2 regions of the Microbacterium sp. KNMS genome follow, and region 2 is predicted to be linked to the other one. Evidence: predicted binding sites of a transcription regulator. Region 2 holds the regulator's gene; the other holds the start of a gene.
The links. The regulator LexA, encoded in region 2, represses DNA repair genes until DNA is damaged. The targets are predictions, from matches to a motif close to TCGAACANNTGTTCGA.
Positions count from the first base shown of each region.

Region 1: a site for LexA is predicted at 2,876-2,891, ahead of uvrA (excinuclease ABC subunit UvrA). Genes of this name have one in related genera too.

Region 1 covers NZ_JBSQBP010000014.1:37,677-45,372, reverse strand. The annotation lists gene ACWXWW_RS10250 (5-oxoprolinase subunit B/C family protein) at 1-423, shown strand, start outside; gene uvrB (excinuclease ABC subunit UvrB) at 433-2,514, shown strand; gene ACWXWW_RS10240 (hypothetical protein) at 2,561-2,776, opposite strand; gene uvrA (excinuclease ABC subunit UvrA) at 2,921-5,809, shown strand; gene uvrC (excinuclease ABC subunit UvrC) at 5,811-7,696, shown strand, end outside.
Region 2 covers NZ_JBSQBP010000001.1:21,509-29,204, reverse strand. The annotation lists gene ACWXWW_RS00155 (alpha/beta hydrolase family protein) at 1-322, opposite strand, end outside; gene ACWXWW_RS00150 (methylenetetrahydrofolate reductase) at 468-1,406, shown strand; gene lexA (transcriptional repressor LexA) at 1,476-2,159, opposite strand; gene ACWXWW_RS00140 (LysM peptidoglycan-binding domain-containing protein) at 2,411-2,764, shown strand; gene ACWXWW_RS00135 (histidinol-phosphate transaminase) at 2,792-3,871, shown strand; gene hisB (imidazoleglycerol-phosphate dehydratase HisB) at 3,915-4,514, shown strand; gene hisH (imidazole glycerol phosphate synthase subunit HisH) at 4,511-5,161, shown strand; gene priA (bifunctional 1-(5-phosphoribosyl)-5-((5-phosphoribosylamino)methylideneamino)imidazole-4-carboxamide isomerase/phosphoribosylanthranilate isomerase PriA) at 5,248-5,994, shown strand; gene ACWXWW_RS00115 (SseB family protein) at 5,978-6,745, shown strand; gene ACWXWW_RS00110 (DUF1844 domain-containing protein) at 6,770-7,180, opposite strand; gene infC (translation initiation factor IF-3) at 7,428-7,696, shown strand, end outside.

The sequences.
Region 1 (7,696 bases), on a different contig from region 2:
GAGGCGGTCGCGCCGTGGTGTCCCGACCGGCGCGCTCTTCCCGCCCCTGGCGAGACCGTCGAGCTGCGGGTCGTGCTCGGGCCGCGCGACGACTGGTTCGCGGCGGACGCTCTCGACGCGCTCCTCGGCGACGAGTGGGCGGCGACGTCCCGCTCGGACCGGGTCGGGATCCGCCTCGAGGGCTCGCGGCCGCTCGCGCGCGCCGTGCCGGGCGAGCTCCCGAGCGAGGGGACGGAGACGGGGGCCGTCCAGGTGCCGCCGCACGGCCATCCGGTCGTCTTCCTGCCCGACCACCCGCTGACCGGCGGCTATCCCGTGATCGCCTCGGTGGTGGCCGCCGACCTCGACCTGGCGGGGCAGATCCCGCCCGGCGCGCGCGTGCGCTTCCGGCTCTCCGGCCCCGGTGTCGGACGCCCCTCCTAGGCTGGAGGCATGCAGACCACACGCAGCGTCCGGCCCTTCGAGGTGGTGAGCGAGTACCAGCCCAGCGGCGACCAGCCCAAGGCGATCGCCGAGCTCGCCGCGCGCATCAACGCGGGTGAGACCGACGTGGTCCTGCTCGGCGCGACCGGAACGGGCAAGTCCGCGACGACCGCGTGGCTCATCGAGCAGGTGCAGCGCCCCACGCTCGTCCTCGCGCACAACAAGACCCTCGCGGCGCAGCTCGCGAACGAGTTCCGCGATCTCCTGCCGAACAACGCGGTCGAGTACTTCGTGTCGTACTACGACTACTACCAGCCCGAGGCGTACGTCCCGCAGACCGACACCTTCATCGAGAAGGACTCGTCGATCAACGCCGAGGTCGAGCGGCTGCGGCACTCCACGACGAACACGCTCCTGAGCCGCCGCGATGCCGTCGTCGTGAGCACGGTGTCCTGCATCTACGGCCTCGGCTCGCCCGAGGAGTACCTCCGCGCGCTCGTCGCGCTCCAGGTGGGGGAGCGCTACGACCGCGACGCGATCATCCGCCAGTTCGTGGCGATGCAGTACAACCGCAACGACGTCGACTTCTCGCGCGGCAACTTCCGCGTCCGCGGCGACACGATCGAGATCATCCCCGTGTACGAGGAGTTCGCCATCCGGATCGAGCTGTTCGGCGACGAGATCGAGGCGCTCTACAAGCTGCACCCGCTCACGGGTGACGTCATCGAGCGCATGGACGCGGTCGCGATCTTCCCGGCGACGCACTACGCGGCCGGCACCGACACCGTGCAGCGGGCGATCAAGACCATCGAGGAGGAGCTCGCCGAGCGCCTGCAGGAGTTCGAGAAGCAGGGCAAGCTGCTCGAGGCGCAGCGGCTGAAGATGCGCACGACCTTCGACCTCGAGATGCTGCAGCAGCTCGGCTTCTGCTCCGGGATCGAGAACTACTCGCGCCATCTCGACCAGCGCGCGCCGGGCGAGCCGCCGCACACCCTGCTCGACTTCTTCCCCGACGACTTCCTCCTCGTCATCGACGAGTCGCACGTCACGGTGCCGCAGATCGGCGCCATGTACGAGGGAGACGCATCCCGCAAGCGCACGCTCGTCGAGCACGGCTTCCGCCTGCCGAGCGCGATGGACAACCGGCCGCTGCGGTGGGACGAGTTCAAGGAGCGCATCGGGCAGACGGTCTACCTGTCGGCGACCCCCGGCAAGTACGAGATGGGCGTGGCCGACACGGTCGTGGAGCAGATCATCCGCCCGACGGGCCTCGTCGACCCGCGGATCGTCGTCAAGCCGTCCAAGGGGCAGATCGACGACCTCCTCGAGCAGATCCGCCAGCGCGTCGACCGCGACGAGCGTGTGCTCGTCACGACGCTCACGAAGAAGATGGCGGAGGAGCTCACCGACTTCCTCGGCGAGCACGGCGTCCGCGTCCGGTACCTCCACTCCGACGTCGACACGCTGCGACGCGTCGAGCTGCTCACCGAGCTGCGTCAGGGCGTGTACGACGTGCTCGTCGGCATCAACCTGCTGCGCGAGGGACTCGACCTCCCCGAGGTCTCGCTGGTCGCCATCCTCGACGCCGACAAGGAGGGCTTCCTGCGCTCGGGCACCTCGCTCATCCAGACGATCGGGCGCGCCGCGCGCAACGTGTCCGGCGAGGTGCACATGTACGCCGACAGCATCACCGACTCGATGCGCAAGGCGATCGACGAGACCGAGCGGCGGCGCGAGATCCAGATCGCCTACAACCGCGAGCACGGGATCGACCCGCAGCCCCTGCGCAAGAGGATCGCCGACATCACCGACTCCCTCGCGCGCGAGGAGGCCGACACCGCTAGCCTGCTCTCGAAGCGGGACTCCGCGCGCACCAAGACCGGCAAGGGGCGCGCACCCACGCCCGTGCGCAAGCGCGAGGGCATCGCCGCGGAGGGGGCGATGCAGCTCGAGGAGGCGATCGCCGACCTCACGCAGCAGATGCTCGTCGCCGCGGAGGAGCTCAAGTTCGAGCTCGCCGCGCGGCTGCGCGACGAGGTCCAGGACCTCAAGAAGGAGCTCAGGCAGATGGAGAAGGCCGGCCACGCGTGAGCGCGCGGTCCGCGTCGGGCGGCGCCCGGCGCGGACGCGGCTGCACTCACTCCTCCGGGCAGTAGAGCACGCCGTCGCGCTCGACGTGCTCGACGCGCGTGCGACCGCAGTGCGTGCACGGCGCGCCGGGTCCGTCGCCGAGCTGCGCGGGTCCGGCGATGCGGATGAGCACGTCGTTGGCCCACTCGTAGATGCCGCCCGCCTCGCGGATGCGCTCCCGGAGATGCGGGTGGTGGTGCGTTCCGCTCTCCATGCTGATCATCTCCTCTCCCTCCAGTGTGCGCCTCTCCGGGCGCGGAGGACAGGGGATGCGCGGCACCGCTCGTCACGCGCGGATCTTCGAATCCGCTGAGCGAACACGTCGAACAAACGTCCAGATGTCCGTGGGGGTCCGTAGGATTGGATCGTGCCCATCATCCCCGTCGCCTCGCCCGGAAAGATCAGTGTCCGCGGTGCCCGCGTGCACAATCTCAAGAACGTCGACCTCGACATCCCGCGCGACGCGCTCGTCGTGTTCACCGGCCTGTCGGGCTCGGGGAAGTCGAGCCTCGCGTTCGACACGATCTTCGCGGAGGGGCAGCGGCGCTACGTCGAGTCGCTGAGCGCGTACGCGCGCCAGTTCCTCGGCCAGGTCGACCGCCCCGACGTCGACCTCATCGAGGGGCTGAGCCCCGCGGTGTCGATCGACCAGAAGTCGACGAACCGGAACCCGCGCTCGACCGTCGGCACGATCACCGAGATCTACGACTACCTGCGCCTCCTGTGGGCGCGCATCGGCGTGCCGCACTGCCCGCAGTGCGGCGAGCGGATCCAGCGCCAGACCGTGCAGCAGATCGCCGACCAGCTGATGACCCTCGAGGAGGGCACGCGCTACCAGATCGTCGCGCCCGTCGTCACGCAGAAGAAGGGCGAGTTCGTCGACCTCTTCAAGGAGCTCGCGGCGAAGGGCTACTCGCGCGCGGTCGTCGACGGCGAGCTCGTGCAGCTGGCCGAGCCGCCCGTGCTCAAGAAGTCGTACAAGCACGACATCGCGGTCGTCGTCGACCGTCTCGTCGCTCGCGCCGACATCCTCGGCCGCGTGACCGACTCCGTCGAGACCGCGCTCGGCCTCGCGGGCGGCGTCCTCCAGGTCAACTTCGTCGACGAGGAGGGCGACGACGCGTGGCAGTCGTTCTCCGAGAAGCTCGCCTGCCCCAACGGGCACGCGCTCCAGCTCACCGAGATCGAGCCGCGCACGTTCTCGTTCAACGCCCCGTTCGGCGCCTGCCCCGCGTGCTCGGGTCTCGGCACCCGGATGTCCGTCGACGTCGAGCTCATGCTCGGCGATGAGGAGCTCTCGATCCGCGAGGGCGTCATCGTGCCGTGGACGACGCAGGGCAAGGGCCTCTTCCAGTACTACGAGCGTCTCCTCGAGGGCCTCGCCGACGAGATGAGCTTCTCGCTCGACACCCCGTGGCGGGCGCTCCCGCAGATCGTGAAGGACGCGGTCCTGCACGGGCAGGACTACAAGGTCAACGTGCGGTTCAAGAACCGCTGGGGCCGCGAGGTCCGGTACGCGAGCGGCTTCGAGGGCGTCGTGCCCTACATCGAGCGCCAGTACGCGCAGGCCGAGACCGACACCACGCGCGCGCGGTGGGCGGAGTACCTGCGCGAGGTCCCCTGCCCCGTGTGCGACGGCGCGCGCCTCAAGCCCGAGGTGCTCGCGGTCAAGGTGGGCGGCCGGTCGATCGCCGAGACGGCCGACCTCAGCCTCGAGGACACGCTCGCGATGATGAACCAGGTCACGCTGACCGACCGCGAGAAGCAGATCGCCGCGCAGATCCTGCGCGAGATCCGCGTCCGCCTCGAGTTCCTCATCCAAGTCGGCCTCAACTACCTCACGCTGAGCCGCGCCGCCGGGTCGCTCTCGGGCGGGGAGGCGCAGCGCATCCGGCTCGCGACGCAGATCGGGACGGGCCTGACGGGCGTGCTCTACGTGCTCGACGAGCCGTCGATCGGCCTCCACCAGCGCGACAACCGGCGACTCATCGAGACGCTCGTCACGCTGCGCGACCTCGGCAACACGCTCGTCGTCGTCGAGCACGACGAGGAGACGATCGAGGCGTCCGACTGGGTCGTCGACATCGGCCCGCGCGCGGGCATCGGCGGGGGAGAGGTCATCCACTCCGGTCCGTTCGAGGCGCTCGTCGAGGATGAGCGGTCGCTCACGGGCGACTACCTCGCGGGCCGGCGGATGATCGAGATCCCGCGCAAGCGCCGCCGGATCGACCGCAAGCGCATGCTCTCGGTCGTCGGAGCCCGTGCGAACAACCTCAAGAACGTGACGGCCGAGTTCCCGCTGGGCGTGCTCACGGCGGTCACCGGCGTGAGCGGGTCGGGCAAGTCGACCCTCGTGAACGACATCCTCTACGAGGTGCTCGCGCAGCGCCTCAACGGCGCCCGAACCGTGCCCGGCAAGCACACGCGCGTCACCGGCCTCGAGCACCTCGACAAGGTCGTGCACGTCGACCAGGCGCCCATCGGGCGCACGCCGCGGTCGAACCCGGCGACCTACACGGGCGTCTTCGATCGCATCCGCAACCTGTTTGCCGAGACGCCCGAGGCGAAGGTGCGCGGCTACAAGGCCGGCCGCTTCAGCTTCAACGTCAAGGGCGGGCGGTGCGAGGCGTGCTCGGGCGACGGCACGCTCAAGATCGAGATGAACTTCCTCCCCGACGTCTACGTCGACTGCGAGGTGTGCCACGGCAAGCGCTACAACCGCGACACCCTGCAGGTGCACTACAAGGGCAAGAACATCGCCGAGGTCCTCGAGATGTCGATCGCCGAGGCCGAGGAGTTCTTCGAGCCGATCCAGGCCATCCACCGGTACATGAAGACGCTCGTCGACGTGGGGCTGGGCTACGTCCGGCTCGGGCAGGCGGCGACGACCCTCTCCGGCGGCGAGGCGCAGCGCGTCAAGCTGGCGACCGAGCTGCAGAAGCGCAGCAACGGGCGCTCGATCTACGTGCTCGACGAGCCGACGACGGGTCTGCACTTCGAGGACGTCCGCAAGCTCCTCGAGGTGCTGAACGGGCTCGTCGACAAGGGCAACAGCGTCATCGTGATCGAGCACAACCTCGACGTCATCAAGTCGGCCGACTGGATCGTCGACCTCGGCCCCGAGGGCGGCTCGGGCGGCGGAACGATCGTCGCGACGGGCACGCCCGAGCAGGTCGCGAAGACCGACGGCAGCCACACGGGCGCGTTCCTCGCCGAGGTGCTCGGGATGGCCGAACGGCAGCGCAAGGCCGGCTGACATGGCCGACCAGCTCCCGTACAAGCCGAAGCCGGGGGAGATCCCCGTGAACCCCGGCGTGTACCGCTTCCGCGACGCGCACGGGCGGGTGCTCTACGTCGGGAAGGCGAAGAACCTCCGGCAGCGGCTGTCGAACTACTTCGCGCCGCTGCACACGCTCCACGAGCGCACGCGGCGGATGGTCACGACCGCGTCGTCTGTGGAGTGGACCGTCGTGCCCACCGACGTCGACTCGCTGCAGCTCGAGTACCAGTGGATCAAGGAGTTCGACCCGCCGTACAACGTCCGCTACAAGGACGACAAGTCGTACCCGTTCCTCGCGATCACGCTGGGCGACGAGGCGCCGCGCGTGATGGTGACGCGCAACCGGCGCATCCCCGGCGCGAAGTACTTCGGGCCGTACCCGAAGATCTGGGCCGTGCGCGACACGATCGACCTGATGATCAAGGTGTTCCCGATCCGCACGTGCAGCGACGCGTCCTACAAGCGCGCGATGCAGACGGGGCGGCCGTGCTTCCCCGGGCAGATCGGCAAGTGCGGCGGCCCCTGCTCGCAGCGCGTGACGATCGAGGAGCACCGCGCGATCGTCGACGACTTCATCGCGTTCATGAACGGCGGCGACGAGCGCTTCACGCGCGAGCTGACCGCGCGGATGAAGGCGGCGGCGGCCGCGATGGACTACGAGCAGGCGGCGGTGTACCGCGACAAGCTCGCCTCGATCGACGCCGTCCTCAACAAGAGCGCGCTCGTGCTGCCCGAGGACACCGAGGCGGACCTGTTCGGCGTCGCAGAGGACGAGCTCTCCGCGGCCGTCCACCACTTCGTGATCCGCGGCGGCCGCGTGCGCGGCGTCCACTCGACGACGATCGACAAGGAGCTCGACATCTCGGGCCCCGACCTCGTCGACCAGATCCTCCAGCGCGTGTACGGCGATGCGGCGCCCGCCGACATCCCGCGTCGCGTGCTCGTGCCCGTCCTCCCGCCCGATGCGGCGGAGATCGAGGAGTGGCTCTCCGGCAAGCGCGGCCGCCGCGTGGAGGTGCTCGTGGCGCAGCGCGGCCAGCGCGCCGAGCTGCTGCGCAATGCGACCCTCAACGCCACGCAGGCGCTCATGCGGCACAAGACGCGTCGCACGAGCGACTACGCCGCCCGCTCGCAGGCGCTCAGCGATCTGCAGGAGGCGCTCGGGATGGACGAGGCGCCGCTGCGCATCGAGTGCTACGACATCTCGCACCTGCAGGGCACGAACGTCGTGGCGTCGATGGTCGTGTTCGAGGACGGGCTGCCGCGCAAGGACCAGTACCGGTCGTTCTCGATCGCCGAGACCACCGACGACACCGACTCGATGCACCAGGTGCTCATGCGCCGGCTCGCGTACCTCGACCGCCCCGAGGAGGTCGAGCCCGACGCCGCGGAGCTCGCGACGAGCGGCGAGGACGGCGTCGTCACGGCCCCCGCGAAGCGGCGGCGATTCGCGTACCCGCCGCAGCTCCTCATCGTCGACGGCGGGCAGCCGCAGGTCGCGGCCGCCGCCCGCGCGCTCGCGGACTCGGGCCACGAGGAGATCGCGCTGTGCGGGATCGCGAAGCGCCTCGAGGAGCTCTGGCTGCCGGGGGAGGACTACCCCGTGATCCTCCCGCGCACGTCGGAGGCGCTCTACCTCGTCCAGCGTCTGCGCGACGAGGCGCACCGGTTCGCGATCACGCACCAGCGCAAGCGGCGGCGTCGCGACATCCGCACGGTGCTGAGCGAGGTGCCGGGGCTCGGCGACGCGCGCATCCGCTCCCTGCTCCGGCACTTCGGCTCGGTGGCCGCCCTCCGCGAGGGGACGATCGAGCAGATCGAGGAGCTCCCGGGGATCGGACCGAAGCTCGCGGCGACGATCTA
Region 2 (7,696 bases):
GGATGGGCTCCGCATCGGCCGTGCGCAGGTACACGCGCTGATCCGACTGCTCGACGAAGAGGAGTGCGCCGTCGTCGGCCGCGGTCCACGCGCCGCCTCCGTACTCGTGGACGCGAGACCGCGCGCTCCAGGGCGCGGGAAGAACGCTCGCGCCGTCGCTCGCCCGCAGCACCGCTGTGCGCCCCCGCTCGGCCGCGACGCCCTCGGCCCACCACACGTCGCCCCCGACGAACCGCGCGTCGCCGAGGCGCGGGGAGTTCCCCGCGATGTCGGACGCCGCGATGGGCGACGGCCACGAGCCGAACGGGAGCGTCTGCGTCATGTCCTCCACGGTAACCGGCGACGTTCCGACACGGAGCGTCACAGATGCTCCCGCGCCCGCGCGCGGGCGACTACGGTCGGGAGAGGAGAGGCCGGATGCGGCGGCAGGGGATCGCCGCGGCGACCGGAGAGCACGGAGGAGGGACATGGCGACGTCGGCCACGCCGTTCTCGTTCGAGCTGTACCCGCCGCGCACGCCCGCGCGCACCGCGGCTCTCGAGGAGACCATCCGCCGCCTGGCCGCCGCGGGACCGGACTTCCTCTCCGTCACGTACGGCGCGGGCGGCTCCACGGGCGGTGCGTCGCTGCGCGTGCTGCGGTGGATCCGCGAGAACACGGACGTCGAGCCGCTCGCTCACCTCACGTGCGTCGGCAACGACTACGCGACGGCGAGCGCCCTCATCCGCGAGTTCCTCGACGCGGGCATCCTCAGCTTCCTCGCCATCCGCGGCGACCCGCCCGCCGGGAAGGACGAGGACGACGCGTTCCTGGGCGACCTGCGCACCTCGGCCGAGCTGGTCCAGCTCATCCACCGCGTGCAGGCCGAGCGCGCTCCCTACGGCGAGACGACGATCCCGGGCGTTCCCGAGGCGGTGCGGGTGGACCGCGCCCCGCGTGCGCGCACGCTCGTCGCGGCCTTCCCCAACGGGCATCCGCGCTCGCGCCATCCGCTCGAGCACCTCGATGCGCTCCTCGCGAAGCAGGCGGCCGGCGCAGAGGCGGCGATCACCCAGCTCTTCTTCCATGCCGACGACTACCTGCGCTTCGTCGATCGCGCCCGGGCCGCGGGCGTGACCATCCCGATCCTCCCCGGCATCATGCCCGTGACCTCTCCCGCCAAGCTCGCGCGCATGCTCGAGCTCACGGGCGAGCCCCTGCCGTCGGAGCTGTCGATCGCGCTCGAGGTCGAGCCGACCCCCGAGGGCCGCAGGGAGATCGGCATCGCCTACGCGGCGGACCTCGCGCGCGAGGTGCTCGCCGGCGGGGCCCCCGGCATCCACCTCTACGCCTTCAACGAGCACGAGACGGTGCTCGCGGTGCTGCGCGAAGCCGGGGTCGCGCTGCGCGAGACCGCGGCTTCCTGACCGCCGGTTCGCTCCCGGCACACGAGGAGGGCGGGAGCCGACCGGCTCCCGCCCTCCTCGTGTGCGCCGTCAGACCGCGCGCAGGATAGCGACGACCTTGCCGAGGACCACAGCGTCGTCGGCGAGGATCGGCTCGAACGCCGAGTTGCGCGGGAGGAGCCAGGTGTGGCCGTCGCGCTGACGGAACGTCTTGACGGTCGCCTCGCCGTCGACCATGGCCGCGACGATGTCGCCGTTCTCCGCCGTGCCCTGCGACCGGATGACGACCCAGTCGCCGTCGCAGATCGCCGCGTCGATCATCGACTCGCCGCTGACCTTGAGCATGAAGAGCTCGCCCTTGCCGACGAGCTGTCGGGGGAGGGGGAAGATCTCCTCGACCTGCTGCTCGGCCGTGATCGGGACGCCGGCGGCGATGCGGCCGACCAGCGGCACGAGAGCGGCGTCGCCGACCGCGGGGCCCGAGTCGGCCGGGTTCTCGGCCGCCGAGCCCGGGAGATCGATGAGCACCTCCATCGCGCGGGTCTTGCCGGGGTCGCGGCGCAGGTAGCCGCTCAGCTCGAGCTGCCCGAGCTGATGCGTCACGCTCGAGAGCGACTTCAGTCCGACCGCGTCGCCGATCTCGCGCATGCTCGGCGGGTAGCCGTTGTGCTGGATGGAGCGCTGGATGACCTCGAGGATGGCCAGCTGCTTGTCGCTCAGGTTCTTGCGCCGCCGCGTGCGCGGCTTCTCCTCGCGCGTGCCCGCATCCGTCATGTCGTGCTCCTTCGCTGCCCCGCTCGAATGTCGGAGGTGCGTGATGTGGTGGTCCCGTCAGGACGACGCTAGCGGATCTCGACGGGATTCCGGGAGATTTGTTCGAGCGTGTCTCGCAGAAGTCGCGAAACCTGTTCGAAGAGAGTTCTTGACACCGCGACCACATCGAAGATAGGTTCGGAACATCACTTCGGGTCCGTCTCTCCCGGCCGAGCAGGCGGACTCGAAGTGATCTACAGGAAGGAACCGCCATGCGCACGACCAGCTCCGCTCCGGCACGCTCGACCCGCCTCCGACTCACGGTGCGCGGCCGCCGGGTCCTCGCCGCGCTCGCCGCGGCTCCGCTCGTCGCGGCGATCGGATTCGGGGTGCTCAGCGGCGGCGCGGCCCTCGCCTCGCGCGAGGACAGTGCGCCTGTCGGCACCTTCGACACCGTCACGGTCATGGCGGGCGACACCCTGTGGGACATCGCGCAGGCGGTCGCCCCCGAGGCGGACCCGCGCGACGTCGTCGACGAGATCCTGCACCTCAACCAGCTCCCGGGGAGCGACATCGCCGCGGGGCAGGAGATCGCCATCCCCGCCGCCTACTCGACGGGCGAGTGAGTCCGTCGCGCGCTCTAGCATGGACGGGTGACCGTCTCTCTCGATGACCTCCCCCTGCGCGACGACCTCCGCGGACAGCAGCCCTACGGCGCTCCGCAGGCGCCGCTGCCTGTCGCGCTGAACGTCAACGAGAACACGCACCCGATCCCCGACGAGGTCGCCGACGACATCGCGGACTCGGTGGCCCTCGCGCTGCGGGATGTGAACCGCTACCCGGATCGCGAGTTCACGGCGCTCCGCGAGGGGTTCGCGGAGTACCTCGGGCACGGGCTCGAGCCCGAGCAGATCTGGGCCGCGAACGGCTCGAACGAAGTGCTGCAGCACCTCCTCCAGGCGTTCGCCGGACCGGGGCGGACGGCGTTCGGCTTCGCCCCCACCTACTCGATGTACACGCTGCTGACGCGCGGCGTCGGCGCGACGTTCGTGTCGGGGGAGCGGGGGGCGAACTTCTCCCTCACGCCCGCGAGCGCGGCCGCGCAGGTCGCGGAGGCCCGGCCCGACGTCGTGTTCCTGTGCGCACCGAACAACCCGACAGGGACGCCGCTCGAGAACGACGTCGTGGAGGCCGTCTACGACGCGACCGACGGCATCGTCATCGTCGACGAGGCGTACCGCGAGTTCGCACCCCGCGACGTGCCGTCGGCGCTCCAGCTGCTGCCCGGGCGGCCCCGGCTCGTCGTCTCGCGCACCATGAGCAAGGCGTTCGCCTTCGCGGGCGCGCGCGTCGGCTACCTCGCCGCGGACCCCGCGGTCGTCGACGCCCTCCGCCTCGTCCGCCTCCCGTACCACCTCAGCGCGCTCACCCAGGCGGCGGCCTCCGCGGCCCTGCGTCACGCCGACACGATGCTCGCGATGGTCGACGAGATCGTCGAGCAGCGCGACCGGATCTCGGCCACGCTCGAGGCGCTCGGCTACACCGTGTACCCGACGTGGTCGAACTTCGTCCTGTTCGGCGGCGTGGAGGATCCGCACGCGACCTGGCAGGCGCTCTACGACCGCGGCGTGCTCATCCGCGACATCGGGATCCCCGGACACCTCCGGGTGACAGCGGGGACCGAGGACGAGACGAGCGCCTTCCTCGACGCGCTCGCCGAGATCGGCCGCTGAGCGCGCGAGGAGCCCGGTCGGGTCGCGCCGGTAGAATCGGAGCATGACCCGTACCGCGCGCCGCACCCGTTCCACGAGCGAGTCGAGCATCGAGCTCGAGCTCGACCTCGACGGAACGGGCAGGAGCAGCATCGACACGAGCGTGCCGTTCTTCGACCACATGCTCACGGCGTTCGCGAAGCACTCGCTCACCGATCTGACCGTGAAGGCGACCGGCGACACCCACATCGACGCGCACCACACGGTCGAGGACACGGCGATCGTGCTCGGGCAGGCCATCCGCGAGGCGCTGGGCGACAAGGCGGGGATCTCGCGCTACGGCGACGCCCTCGTCCCGCTCGACGAGGCGCTGGCACAGGCCGTCGTCGACATCTCGGGGCGTCCCTACCTCGTGCACACGGGGGAGCCGGCGGGCTTCGAGCAGCACCTCATCGGCGGCCACTTCACGGGCTCGCTCGTGCGCCACACGTTCGAGGCCCTCGCGTTCAACGCGGGCCTGACCGTGCACGTCCGCGTGCTGAACGGCCGCGACCCGCACCACATCGCCGAAGCCGAGTACAAGGCCTTCGCGCGCGCGTTCCGTCAGGCCAAGGCCCTCGATCCGCTCGTCGAGGGCATCCCCTCGACCAAGGGCGCGCTGTGAGCGGCGAGCGACCGACCGTCGCGGTGCTCGACTACGGCTCGGGCAACGTCCACTCCGCCGTCAAGGCGCTCGAGGCCGCGGGCGCCGACGTCGAGCTGACGCGCGACCGCGAGGCGGTGCTCGCGGCCGACGGGCTGCTCGTGCCCGGCGTCGGCGCGTTCCAGGCGGTCATGGAGCAGCTGAACGCGATCCGCGGCGGCGAGCTCATCGAGCGCCGCCTCGCGGGAGGGCGCCCCGTCCTCGGGATCTGCGTCGGCATGCAGGTGCTCTTCGCCCGCGGCATCGAGCGCGGGGTCGAGACCGAGGGCCTCGCGGAGTGGCCGGGGACCGTGACCGAGCTCGACGCTCCGGTCGTGCCGCACATGGGGTGGAACACCGTCGAGGCGGGGGAGCGCTCGCGCCTCTTCCAGGGGCTCGAGTCCGAGCGGTTCTACTTCGTGCACTCCTACGCCGCGCAGCAGTGGGAGCTCGAGGTGGACCCGCCGTTCCCGCAGCCCGTCCTGACGTGGGCGACGCATGGCGGCCGGTTCCTCGCCGCGGTCGAGAACGGACCGCTCAGCGCGACGCAGTTCCACCCCGAGAAGTCGGGCGAGGCGGGCATCCGACTGCTCCGCAACTGGGTCGACGGGCTGCGCCGCGCAGGCTGAGCCGCGTCGACTTGGAGTCGGGGGCGGCACGGGTCTAGTCTCTTGACTCGTGCGTCGGCAGGAGATGCCTGCGAGCACGAGGTGACATGAACGATTTCGCATCCACTCCCGCTCTCACCCTCCTCCCTGCTGTCGACGTCGCGGACGGCAAGGCCGTCCGCCTGACGCAGGGCGAGGCCGGTTCGGAGACGAGCTACGGCGACCCCATCGAGGCCGCGGAGAACTGGAAGAGCCAGGGGGCGGACTGGATCCACCTCGTCGACCTCGACGCCGCGTTCGGCCGCGGCAGCAACGCCGGCATCCTGCGCAAGGTGATCAAGCACATGCGCGGCGTCAACGTCGAGCTGTCCGGCGGCATCCGGGACGACGCCTCGCTCGAGGCTGCGCTCGAGAGCGGCGCCCAGCGCATCAACCTCGGCACGGCGGCCCTCGAGAACCCCGAGTGGACGGCCTCCGTGATCAGCCGCTACGGCGAGGCGATCGCGGTCGGCCTCGACGTCCGCGGGACGACGCTGGCCGCGCGCGGCTGGACCCAGGACGGCGGCGACCTCTGGGAGGTGCTCGACCGCCTCGAGGAGGCCGGCTGCAGCCGCTACGTCGTCACGGACGTCACCAAGGACGGCACGCTGCGCGGCCCCAACATCGAGCTGCTCCGCGAGATGGCGCAGCGCACGCCCAAGCCGATCGTCGCCTCGGGTGGCGTGTCGAGCCTCGACGACATCGTCGCGCTGCGTGAGCTCGTGCCGCTCGGCGTCGAAGGGGCGATCGTGGGCAAGGCGCTCTACGCCGGTGCGTTCACGCTCGCCGAGGCACTGGATGTCGCGGGGTACTGACAACTCCGCCGACTCCGCCGGCGTCCCCTGGGAGGGCCGCCGGTTCCAGCCGAACCCGGCGGCAGGCGACGACGGCTCAGCCGATCCCGCCCTGTGGGAGGCGCTGACGTCGTTCCGTGCCGGGTCCGGCTCTCAGCGCGCGGTCGTCGACGCCCTGCGGACGGCGCGCGTGCTCGTGCCGCTCGTCGCGGAGAAGGGCGACGAGGGCGTCGGGCCGAACGGCCTCACGGTCGACAAGACCCAGGAGCTCTCGATCGTGACGGTGGCCGCGCCAGACGGGCGCAAGGTGCTTCCGCTCTTCTCCTGCGTCGACACCATGTCCGCGTGGGACCCGAAGGCGCGGCCGATCCCGGTTGCGGGCACGCGCGCTGCGCTCTCGGCGGCGGGCGAGGACACCGACCTCATCGTGCTCGACCCGACGAGCCCGACCGAGTTCGTCGTGCGCCGCCCTGCCGTGTGGGCGATCGCGCAGGATCAGGGGTGGGAGCCCGCCCCGGCCAATCCCGACGTCTTCCTCGGGCTGCAGGACAGCGTGGCGGGGGAGCTCGCCGTCGTCGATGTCGGCGTGGAGGCGGGGGATCCGGGCGCGCGGCTCGCCGGCCCGGAGCTCATCGTGCGCCTGAAGCTCATCGCGGGCCTCGACCGGTCCGAGCTCGACGCCGTCCTCCAGCGTCTCGCGCGCCGCTGGGCCGCCGACGACCGGATCGCCGTGCTCGTCGACTCGCTCCAGGTCAAACTCGACGCCGCCTGAGACGTGGGGCCGCCGCGTCGGGCGTCAGACGACCGGCCCCGTCCACTTCTCGCCCGGCCCCTTGCCGGGGGCGTCGGGGATCGTCGACAGCTCGCGGAAGCGCAGCTGAAGCGAGCGCAGGCCATCCCGGATCGGCCGCGCGTGCATGTCGCTGATCTCGGGCGCCGCGGCCGTGACGAGTCCCGCGAGGGCGTTGATGAGCTTGCGCGCCTCGTCGAGATCGACGAGGTCGTCGGCGTCCGGCGAGTCGGCGAGACCGAGCTTGACGGCGGCGGCGCTCATGAGGTGCACGCAGCCGGAGGCGATGACCTCGACGGCCGCGACGTCGGCGATGTCGCGGACGGCGTCTGTCGCCGCCGACGCCTGCTCCTGCTCCTCCCATCGCGCATGGCGCTCGGGGTCGAAGGGGGAGTTGTCCGCGGGAATGGCGCTCATGGTCCGCTCTCTGTTAGACTTTTGCGGGCTCCGGAGTGCTCTCCGGACGAAAGAGGATTCAGTTCCCACCCGCGCTTGCCGTTCCAGGCTACCGGGTCATGCACACTCCGCTCGCGTCTGCGCGAGTCGATCAGGGTGTCGAGCCGATGCGTGTCGTCGTGCTCGGGTGGATGCTGAAGACTCTCCCGCCCGCAGCCGCGACCCTCGCAGCTGCGGAGGCTCGAATCTCGCACCCAAGGAGTTCCGCATCAGCGATCCCCGCACCAACGAGCGCATCCGCGTGCCAGAGGTCCGACTCGTCGGCCCGGCAGGCGAGCAGATCGGCGTCGTCCGTATCGAGGTGGCTCTGCGCCTGGCGCAGGAGGCAGACCTCGACCTCGTCGAGGTGGCCCCCAACTCTCGTCCTCCCGTGGTCAAGATCATGGACTACGGGAAGTTCAAGTACGAGGCCGCCCAGAAGGCCAAGGAAGCACGCCGCAACCAGGCGAACACGGTCCTCAAGGAGGTCCGCTTCCG